Regions from separate parts of the Pseudoalteromonas sp. JB197 genome, predicted to be linked through region 1. Evidence: predicted binding sites of a transcription regulator. Region 1 holds the regulator's gene; the other holds the start of a gene.
The links. Region 1 encodes sigma-54, which starts transcription at its own class of promoters, with help from an activator protein. Its sites were predicted from a motif close to GTTGGCACGNNNNTNGNNT; they were not measured.
Positions count from the first base shown of each region.

Region 1 (5,808 bases):
GACTTACTTATGCTTGAAAACAATAAACCATTAACCAGCCAAGGCACTAGTTCATGAATATAGCGCGCATAGTCTTAAGCGTTTTATTCATCAGCTGTATGGTTTGGCTTTGGTACCCTTATTTTACTCAGATAAATGCGGTTGTTAAAGCCGACGCAGAAGTGATAGCTAAACCCGATTACACCGCCATTGAGCTAAAACAAACAGCTTTTGACGAAAACGGTGAAATTAGCCATAAAGTAACTGCGGTTAAAACGGAGCTTTACGAGCAGCTAGGATTTACCTTATTCGAAAAACCTACTTTTATATTGTACGACGATAGACAAAAAACGTGGCGTATAAATGCTGATGAAGCAACACTTTACGATGAAAGACAATTAATTTTAGAGGGTAATGTAACTGCCCAAAACTTAATTGATGGTGCAATGATAGACAAAATCACCGCCGACAATATTCAAGTAGATATAAAGCTACTCACTATGCACAGCGAACAACCCGTTATTATAACTGGACCGAATTTAAAGATCACCGGTAAAGGCCTTGAAGCCAATTTAACAACCGAGGTGATAAAACTAATTAACCATACGCGAACACTATATTATGACCAATAACCTTGCAAAAATACTTATTATTCCATCGCTTATACTTGTATTTAATAGTAATGCGGCAGAGCAAAGTACTTCCCCATTAGCTAATCAAATTTCTATTAGTGCTGACCGCCAAGAAGGCCAACTAAAAGAAAACGTTGGTATTTTTGAGAAAAACGTCGAGATAATTCACGGTAATCGTCGTATCACCGCCGATCGTTTAGAAGTACATAAGCGCGACGAACTTGGCGATAATAAACAACTATTAATTGCCACGGGCAGTCCTGCATATTTTGAAGAAAAGCAAGCAGATGGTACTGTCATGAGCGCCAGCGCTAACGAAGTACGTTACGATGTAGCGAAACGTTTTTTAACCCTAGTAGGAGATGCAAACATTTCTCAAGCTGGGCAAAAAATTACGGCTAAAAGCATCACCTACGATATAGAGCAACAGCTTATAAGTGCTGAAAAAGATGAAAACTCAACTGATCGGGTACACACTATTTTAGTGCCTATAGACGCAAAAAAAGAACAAAAACTCAATAAAGGTCAGCCATGAGTACATTAAAAGCAGAGCTATTAGCAAAAAGCTATAAAGGCCGTGAAGTTGTTAAAAATGTAGGACTTGAAGTAAAAGCTGGCAGCATTGTTGGTTTACTTGGCCCAAATGGCGCAGGTAAAACCACTACCTTTTACATGATTGTAGGCTTAGTACCTAGCGACAAAGGTAAAATATTAATTGATGATAACGATATTACCTTACTTCCTATGCACAGCCGTGCTCGTTTAGGTATTGGTTATTTACCACAAGAATCTTCTATTTTTAGAAAGCTCACTGTGTATCAAAATTTAATGGCTATTTTAGAAACGCGTAAGCAACTAAATAAACAAGCCAGGGAAGAAACCCTAAATAGTTTATTGGACGAATTTAGCCTGCAACATATTCGCGACAGCTTAGGTATGGCGCTATCTGGTGGTGAACGTCGCCGCGTAGAAATAGCACGTGCTTTAGCTGCAGATCCTAAATTTATATTGCTTGATGAGCCCTTTGCTGGCGTGGATCCTATTTCAGTACTCGATATTAAAAAAATTATAGAACACCTTAAAAATCGTGGTATTGGCGTGCTAATTACCGACCACAATGTAAGGGAAACCCTTGATGTTTGTGAAAAAGCCTACATTGTTTCTCATGGGGAGCTAATTGCATCTGGTACTCCTGAATTTGTATTAAACGATAAAACAGTACGTGATGTTTATTTAGGCGAGCAGTTCAAACTGTAATATTTATGTTATTACTATAAGCATCTGCTAAGATTAATCATATCAATTTATAAGGATTGTTAGAGATAAATGAGGCAATCATTACAGCTGCGCATGGGCCAGCAACTTACAATGACTCCGCAACTGCAACAGGCTATTCGCTTATTGCAGCTTAGTACCTTGGATCTCCAGCAAGAAATACAAGAAGCACTTGATAGCAACCCATTACTTGAAGTTGATGAACAAGATTACACGGAAGAATCAGCAGGTAAAAACGAGCAAAAAGCAGATGACATTACTGTTAGCGCCTCTGCTGACGACACCCCAAGCGAGTATGAGCAAGATAGCGGTGAAGCACTAAACAAAGACACCATAAGCGACGATATGGCCATGGATGTATCATGGGATGAATATATGAGCGCAGCGCCTGCCTCTTCATCAGGGCCAATGCCTGAAGATGAATCTATTTATCAAGGTGCATCAGCCGAAACCCTGCATGAGTACTTAATGTGGCAATTACAGCTCACTCCTTTTAGTCCTATAGACGAAGCTATTGCCATAGCTATTGTTGAAGCCGTAGATGACTCTGGTATTTTAACTATCAGTTGCGAAGACCTTTTAGCAAGCTTTAATCAAGAAAGTGATGACGAACACGAAGTAGAACTAGATGAAATAGAAGCAGTGCTAAAGCGCATTCAATTATTTGATCCTGTTGGTATTGCAGCTCGCAGCTTGCAAGAATGCTTATGCATTCAATTAAATCAATTTGATAAAGACACCCCTTATATTAACGAAACAAAAATGGTGTTAACTGATCATATCGATTTACTCGCTGCTCGCGACTATCGTACGTTAATGAAAAAAACTAAGCTCAAAGAAGAAGAGCTTAAAGAAATAATGACACTTATTCATACGCTTAACCCTAAGCCTGCGGATACTATTGTCAGAGAAGAGTCTGAATACGTTATACCTGACGTGTCTGTTAAAAAAATAAAAGGCCGCTGGGTGGTAGAGCTAAACCCAGATAGCATGCCAAAAATACGTGTTAACAGCCAATATGCGGCTATGTCTCGTACAGTAAAATCCAGCGGTGACAGCCAATTTATTCGCTCGCACTTACAAGAAGCTAAATGGTTTATTAAAAGCCTCGAAAGTAGAAACGAAACACTCCTGAAAGTAACTAATTGTATTGTTAAGCAGCAACAAGCGTTTTTTGAACATGGCCCAGAAGCCATGAAACCTATGGTATTAAACGATGTTGCCGAAATAGTTGAAATGCACGAGTCGACTATTTCACGGGTCACTACGCAAAAATATATGCACACTCCACGTGGCATTTTTGAGCTTAAGTACTTTTTTTCAAGCCATGTAAGCACCGAAAATGGTGGCGAATGTTCATCAACTGCCATACGTGCCCTGATTAAAAAGTTGATAGCTGCAGAAAACTTAGCCAAACCATTGAGTGATAGCAAGATTGCAGATATATTGGCTGAGCAAGGAATTAAAGTAGCTAGACGGACAATTGCAAAATATCGCGAATCTCTGGCTATTCCCCCGTCGAATCAACGTAAAAGCTTGATTTAAGACGTACAACAAAGAGGAAAATGCTGATGCAACTAAACTTAACTGGTCGTCATGTAGACATTACAGACTCATTAAGAGACTATGTAAATAATAAATTTGCAAAGCTGCAAAGACACTCAGATCACATAACTAATGTGCATGTTATTCTCGATGTAGAAAAATTAAGTCAAAAAGCTGAAGCAACAATTTTTGTAAGTGGCGCTGAGCTATTTGCATCGACCGAACACCAAGATATGTACGCTGCCATTGACTCGTTGATTGACAAACTCGATCGTCAAGTAATTAAACACAAAGAGAAGTTTGCTCGACACTAACACTATGAAATTAAGCTCACTTATATGCCTGGACTGCAGCAAAGCTGTGGTCCTTTTTAATAGTAAAAAAAGAATTTTAGAATTCATCAGTGAACTCGCGCATAAAAAAATGCCGTATTTACCTCAGCAAGATATTCTCACTGCTTTATTGGCAAGAGAAAAGTTAGGTAGTACCGGTATTGGCCGAGGAATAGCAATTCCACATGGCCGTATGAGCGGGGCACAAGAGCCTCTTGCCTTAATTTTAATAAGCGAAACCGCTATTAATTTTGATGCAATTGATAATCGTCCAGTTGATATTTTTGTTGCGCTTATAGTGCCCGATGGCGATAACCAGCAGCACTTGAAAACACTAGCCACAATAGCTGATAAACTAAACGATAAAGAGTTTTGTAAGCAATTGCGTGCGGCAAAGTCTGATGAAGCGTTATACCAAGTTATTTTGGATCAATCCTAGTTACTAATAAAGGGGTGGTAAATGGAATTAATTATTATAAGTGGCCGATCAGGTTCTGGTAAGTCAGTTGCTTTACGTGTTGTAGAAGATTTAGGTTACTATTGTGTAGATAATATTCCGGTAAATTTGCTGCCTTCATTAGTGCGCAGTGTCTCTGATAACTACGATAAAATAGCCGTTAGTATAGACGTGCGTAACCTGCCTAAAGATCAGCAGCAGTTTAACGATATTCTTGAGTACTTGCCCGACTTTGCTAAACCAACGTTATTTTATTTAGATAGCGACGATCAAACGTTAATCCGCCGTTATTCAGAAACACGTCGTTTGCACCCGCTTTCGATTGATTCGCTACCGCTAGATTTAGCAATAAAAAAGGAAAAAGAATTACTCGATGTACTCGTAACGCGGGCTGATCATGTCATTGATACAACCGATTTAAGTGTGCATCAACTTGCTGAATCTATGCGTGAAACCATACTCGGTAAAAAAGACAAACAGCTTATCATTACCTTTGAGTCGTTTGGCTTTAAGCATGGTATTCCCAAAGGTGCTGATTATGTTTTTGATGCGCGTTTTTTACCAAACCCACACTGGGAACCGGAGCTCAAGCCTTTAACTGGATTAGATCAACCAGTAAAAGATTATTTAGCTAGTCATAGTATTGTGCAAAAATTCACTTGGCAAATTCAAACCTTTGTACAAACGTGGTTACCACACCTAGAGCGTAATAATCGCAGTTATTTAACCATTGCTATTGGTTGTACTGGTGGTCAGCACCGCTCAGTTTATTTAGCGCAAACAATTGGTGAAAGCTTTGCTATGTCTCACCCTAATGTAAAAATTCGCCATCGCGAGCAAGAAAAATAATTCAATTTAAATAATCATCTGTTCAGCTTAAGTAGAGTATCTTATGCGCTTAGAAAATACGTTTTTAATAAAAAACAAACTTGGTCTGCATGCTAGAGCCGCTACCGTATTAGCACAATTAGCGGTACAATTTGACGCATCTATTACCTTATTTCAAGATGAAAAAGAAGCCGCTGGCGATAGTGTACTGGCTTTAATGTTACTAGAAAGCAGCCAAGGTAAAGAAGTAAAAGTAGTGTGCGAAGGACCCGATGCAGAGCATGCTTTACATGCCGTTGGCCAATTAATAGCGCAGCGCTTTAACGAACAAGAATAGTAGGCACTTTATTTAAACCAAGTAAACGAGCTAAAATATAGGGTTAGTGAAACCTTAAGCTAGTTTGGCTAAAAAAAGTAAGATAAACTGAACGAAGTTAATGACTAACTTCTTCCCTAACGTTATAAAAATAAATTAAGGACGCCAATGCCCGAAACTTTCGAACAAGACTACCCACTACAACAATTACAACAATTACAACAAGTGACCAAGTCACTCAATAGTGGTCAGTTTGTTCAAGTTAGGCGTATGCTGGCAAAAACAGCTCCTTGTGATACCGCACTTTTACTAGAATCATCACCACATAAAGTTCGTCGCCTGCTCTGGCAATTAGTTGATCCAGATGTACAAGGTGATGTCCTTGAAGAACTCTCTGAAGATGTACGTTTAGGCATTATTGCCCAAATGGAACCTAAGCACATT
Region 1 covers NZ_NRGZ01000001.1:165,679-171,486, reverse strand. Annotated here, with positions in the region: gene kdsC (3-deoxy-manno-octulosonate-8-phosphatase KdsC) at 1-57, shown strand, start outside; gene lptC (LPS export ABC transporter periplasmic protein LptC) at 54-611, shown strand; gene lptA (lipopolysaccharide transport periplasmic protein LptA) at 601-1,146, shown strand; gene lptB (LPS export ABC transporter ATP-binding protein) at 1,143-1,868, shown strand; gene CIK86_RS00765 (RNA polymerase factor sigma-54) at 1,938-3,431, shown strand; gene hpf (ribosome hibernation promoting factor) at 3,458-3,745, shown strand; gene ptsN (PTS IIA-like nitrogen regulatory protein PtsN) at 3,750-4,202, shown strand; gene rapZ (RNase adapter RapZ) at 4,224-5,069, shown strand; gene CIK86_RS00745 (HPr family phosphocarrier protein) at 5,113-5,385, shown strand; gene mgtE (magnesium transporter) at 5,533-5,808, shown strand, end outside.

Region 2 (5,808 bases), 2.1 Mb from region 1:
CCTGCTGCCATATGATTAATAAGCGTATCAACGTAAATATCAACCCCAGCTGCACTACAGCGATTTACCATATCGATAAACTGCGCACGGTTTCCGCCACGACTTTGCAGTTCATAACTTACTGGCTGATAACGTGTCCACCATTGGCTTCCTGTAATGTGCTCATTAGGCGGCGAGACCTGTACTGCAGCGTAGCCTTTTGGTCCTAGGTATTGCTCACATTCTTGCGCTACATCTTGCCAATTCCATTCAAACAAATGCACAAATGTGGTGGGCGTAGCTGTGGCAATACTCGGTAAGAGCAACCCTAGGCTTAAACCTGCGGTGGTGATTATTTTATTGAGTTTCATAGTGTGTGATCCAACTGTTGAGCGAGCAAAACAACTACTCGATGTTATTTACAAGTGGTTAACACTAGATTGAGAATTGATTAAATAAAAACTGAATACGTATGCATAATAGGTAAATTATCCTTTATTACTAGGGGCTGTTGATCTTTGTAGTACATATATCAATCAGCCCACATTGGTAGCCACATCATAGTAAATGCTAAAGCGAGCATTGAATGATAATTTCGTTCAAGCTTTTCATACCGCGTGGCTATCCCTCTATATTGCTTAATACGGCCAAATGCATTCTCAACCAAGTGCCGATATTTGTACATGCACCAGTCAATATCTTCATTGCCTACTAAACTGTTGCCCTTACGTGGAATAACGGGTGTAGCGTTATTATCACGAACAAACGCTCTCAGTTTTTCACTGTCGTAGCCTTTATCTGCGACAACCATATTACTTGTTGGGCAATTAGCTACGAGTGACTCTGCATGGACGATATCATGCGTATTTCCACAGGATAATTCATAATAAACAGGCAACCCTCCGCTATCGACTGCAAGATGAATTTTCGTAGAATTTCCACCTCGGCTCTTTACAATTGATTCATTGTCAGCAGTTCTTGCACCGCAACTATGTTGATGAGCCCTGACAATACTGCCATCAATGAAGACCCAATCCATGTCCGCATCACGAGATAATGCGCGAAACAGTTCATTCAAAATCCCTTTTTTGGACCATAAATTAAACCGTCTGTAGATAGCACTCCAACGGCCAAAATCAGAAGGTAAATCTCGCCATGGAATACCTGTGCGCATCTTATACAGTATGCCTTCGAGCGTTTTTCTATGGTTGGGCTTATTATAAATTCGACCACTTAAGTACATTACTTTTGATAAGACATTCCATGTCCCGTCTGTTAACATTAATCTTGGCATGTAGGTTCGGTGTAAAGTTTTCTGGCGAATTCAATTATACCTTATCTTCATGCTGTTTGTTTTTCATACCACAAAGTTCAACACGCCCTAGATAACCTACATAACTTGGCAATTTACATCTTCAAATAAAATGCTTTGCATAGCGTAATATAATCTTCGCTATAGTTGTTTTCATTATCTTTTATACACAAAGCTGATTCCACAATGCTCTGGTTTATATAGCTAAAGGTCATTAGGTTTCGGCTAATCGCTTTATTTGGCGTCGCCTTTACTTGGCAATGAGTATTTAAATAAAGCCCATTTTGAGTAGCAAGTTCAATAAACACCGCAGCCTCTGTAGTGGGTAAAATTAAGCTAAAGGTTGAGCCTGCATGACTGAGCTTTTTAAAAGCACTAATTAGCTCAGCAAAACTTAAACCATCTGTATGGCGCGCAATATTACGCGCCTCATTATTACCTTTTAAACTGTGATTAAAATACGGCGGATTGGCTATCACTACATCAAACGGCTGCGCGCTGTTAAAAGTTTGAATGCTTTGCTGGTGCACCTCTATATTTGGCCACGGGCTAGCGGCAATATTTTGCAACGCTTGTTGGTAAGCATTTTTATCAACTTCTACCGCCGTTATAGTTAACTGGGGGCTGCGCTGTTTGCACATAAGCGCCAGCAATCCCGTGCCTGTACCTATATCGAGCAAGCTGTTGGCATTACTTAAATTAGCCCATGCTCCAAGCAAAATACCATCGGTTGATACCTTCATTGCACACTGTTCGTGCGCAACTTTAAATTGTTTAAATGCAAAACCAGACATTTTTTCACCTTTTCATTCACCAAGCAGGCGTAACCGAGTATAATTAGTGCCATTGTCCTTTATTTTTGACACTCTATGCAATTTTCTGAATTTGATCTTGATAACAAGCTACTCGACGCCATTAATAAAATGGGTTACGAAACGCCAACCAGCATTCAACAACAAGCTATTCCTGAAGCACTTCAGGGGCGTGACATTTTAGCATCTGCGCCTACAGGTACAGGTAAAACAGCCGCCTTTTTAATTCCGGCTATTCAATATTTATTGGATTTTCCGCGTCGTGATCCTGGTTTTGCGCGCGTATTAGTAATGACGCCAACTCGTGAGCTAGCTTATCAAATTCATGAACAATGCGAACTACTTGCTAAACGTACTAACCTTAAAATTGGGGTAGTAACAGGCGGTATTAACTATGGTACGCATAAAGAGATTTTTGAAAAAAATAATGACATTTTAATCGCCACCCCAGGGCGTTTAATGGAATATTTAGAAACCGAAAACTTTCATGCTGAACACGTAGAAATGCTTATTATTGATGAAGCCGACCGCATGCTAGACATGGGCTTTAAAAAAGAAATGAGCCGTATTTGTGACGAAGCTAAAAATCGTCGTCAGTGCTTTTTATTCTCAGCAACCCTTGAAGGCGACAGTGTTGAAAGGTTTGCTGAAACAACGCTAAACGATCCAGCATTGCTTGAAGCCGAATCGTCACGCAAAGAAAAGGCTAAAATTCACCAGTGGGTACATTTAGCCGACGACTATCATCATAAACTTGAGCTGTTAGTTAATACCCTTAATGGCCCAGACGTAACTAAAGCCATAGTGTTTGTTAAAACCCGTGAGCGTCTTGAAACGCTAATTGGTGAACTAACAACTAACGACGTTAAAGCAGCCTGGTTACGCGGCGAAATGCCGCAAGACAAACGCATGAAAGCGATGGAAAACTTCCATAGCGGCAAAACCCGTATATTAGTTGCTACCGATGTAGCGGCGCGCGGTATCGACGTGGCTGATATTAGCCATGTAATAAACTTTGACCTACCACGCACAGCCGATATATACGTACACCGTATTGGCCGTACGGGCCGCGCTGGTAAAAAAGGCATCGCTATTTCACTGGTTGAAGCGCACGATATTGGCATTCTTTATAAAATAGAGCGCTATATTGAGCAAAAACTTAAACGCCGTGTTATTAAAGGATTAGAGCCAAAGCATAAAGAAGCTAAGCCGCCGGCTAAAAAGCGTAAAGATCCGGTTAAAATGAAAGCGAAGAAAAAAGCTAAGGTAAAAAAGAAAAAGTAACTTAAGCGCATACTGTAAGTAGTATTATGTTAGCCGACAAAAATGTCGGCTTTTTAATGCCTGCTCCCCCCATAACTGCATGGTTTAGGGCTATGTAATCTCTACTTAGTTTTATGTAACTATTGCCCACCTGAATTCCCACTTAATAAAATAGCCTTTATTTTCAGTACATTAAATATGGAACGATAATTGTAACTACTATGGTAACTCCGCCTAATTTGGCTACCCGATTAATTGCAATGTAAGGATATGATTATGAGCCGTTTAAAATTAACTATCGCTTTAGTATCATTTTGTTGTTTGTTTTTATTAGCATGCGCTACAAAAGTGAGTGCTACAACAAATATGGTTGTCGTTAGCAGCCTAGCAACCCAACCTAACTTACAGCAATCGATTACCCACACTTTGCGTACCAACCCTAATTTAGCGCTAAGCGATATTCGCGTACAAGTTAAAAATGGCGAAGTAGATTTATACGGTAAAGCGCAAACAGGTTTTGAGCGTGCGTTGGCACAAAAGTTTTTAGAAAATATGGATGGCGTAAAAATCATTCGTAACAAAATTGATATTATTTAAGTTTTACTTAAATAACTTACATAAAAAATGCCGCTTATTGCAAAATAAGCGGCATTTTTTTCAGTACTCATATATTCAGTAATCAAGCCCAAGCTTAGTAATAAGCCAAACAGGGTAACTACTTTTTAAACTATGAGCTCTATTTAGCTCTTTGGCGATTACTCGCTACCTTTGGTTTTGTATTGGCCTTATGAAATTGGCTAAAACCAGTATGGCGCGTTAATGCTGGGCGCCCACCTCGACTACTTCCTTTTGCAGCTCTTTCGTCGCGCCCTTCTTCTGGCACTAAGCAATTTGGCGCTTTACCTATTAGGTTAGCTTTACCCATTTTGCGCAGTGCTTCGCGGATCATTGGCCAGCCCGCAGGATCGTGATAGCGTAAAATTGCTTTATGTAAACGACGCTGGCGCGCACCTTTCGGCACAGGTACTACTTCGGTATTATTTTTAATATTACGCAGTGAGTTCATCTCGGTATGATAAATAGTGGTCGCATTTGCCATTGGAGATGGGTAAAAATTTTGTACCTGATCAAGTTTAAAGTCGTTCGACTTAAGCCACAAAGCCATGTTTACCATGTCTTCGTCTTTAGTACCTGGATGCGCCGAAATAAAGTATGGGATTAAATACTGTTTTTTACCCGCTTCTTTTGAGTACTTATCAAATAACGCTTTAAACTGATCGTACGCTCCCATACCTGGCTTCATCATTTTTGATAATGGTCCATCTTCGGTATGCTCTGGCGCTATTTTTAAATATCCACCTACATGGTGAGTAACTAATTCTTTAACGTAACGTGGATCTTGCACGGCTAAATCGTAGCGTACACCCGAGGCGATTAATATTTTTTTAATGCCTTTAACTTCACGGGCTTTTTTATACAGCTCAATTGTTGGCGTATGATCGGTATCCATATGCTTACATATTTCAGGGTATACACACGATAAACGTCGACAGGTACTTTCTGCTTTTTTGCTAGTACAACCCAATTTATACATGTTGGCTGTTGGGCCACCTAAGTCAGAAATAACCCCGGTAAACCCGGGTACTTTATCTCTAATTTGCTCAATTTCTTCAATTATTGATTCTTGCGAACGGCTTTGAATAATCCGCCCTTCATGTTCGGTAATCGAACAGAAACTGCAACCACCAAAACAGCCTCGCATAATATTAACTGACGTTTTAATCATGTCGTAGGCAGGTATTTTTGCATCCCCGTAGCTAGGATGAGGAATACGTTGATACGGCAAACCAAATACAGCGTCCATTTCATGTGTTTCTAGTGGATATGCTGGGGGATTAACCCAAATAGAACGATCGCCGTGGCGCTGAAAAATAGCACGAGCACAACCTGGGTTAGTTTCTTGGTGCACAATACGAGAAGCATGTGCATACAATGGCTTATTCACACTTACTTGCTCAAACGCAGGTAATTTAACGTAGGTTTTTTCCCATGGCTTAGGGCGCGCTGGCTGAATAGTAATAACCTTGGCGGCTTCGGCTTTTAAGTCTATACCTGCTTGTTTAAATTCTGATTTGCTACAGCCAACATCATCTGCGCCATACGGGTTTGGAATTGGATCAATTTTACCTATTTTATCAATAGCGGTAGAGTCACTGCCACGCCAGCCTGGTAACGGCTCTTTACGAATAACCGCAGTCCCTCGTACATCTTGAATGGTATCGGTACTTTCGCCCGCTGCAATACGATGAGCAACCTCAACCAGTGGGCGCTCCGCATTACCATATATTAAAATATCGGCTTTAGCGTCAAACAAAACACTACGACGCACTTTTTCTTGCCAATAATCGTAATGAGCAACACGGCGTAAACTTGCTTCAATAC
Region 2 covers NZ_NRGZ01000001.1:2,288,801-2,294,608, forward strand. Annotated here, with positions in the region: gene CIK86_RS10820 (alpha-amylase family protein) at 1-350, opposite strand, end outside; gene CIK86_RS10825 (IS5 family transposase) at 512-1,273, opposite strand; gene CIK86_RS10830 (methyltransferase) at 1,387-2,085, opposite strand; gene srmB (ATP-dependent RNA helicase SrmB) at 2,161-3,387, shown strand; gene CIK86_RS10840 (BON domain-containing protein) at 3,643-3,963, shown strand; gene CIK86_RS10845 (YgiQ family radical SAM protein) at 4,103-5,808, opposite strand, start outside.
Region 2: a site for sigma-54 is predicted at 3,564-3,582, ahead of CIK86_RS10840 (BON domain-containing protein). Genes of this name have one in related genera too.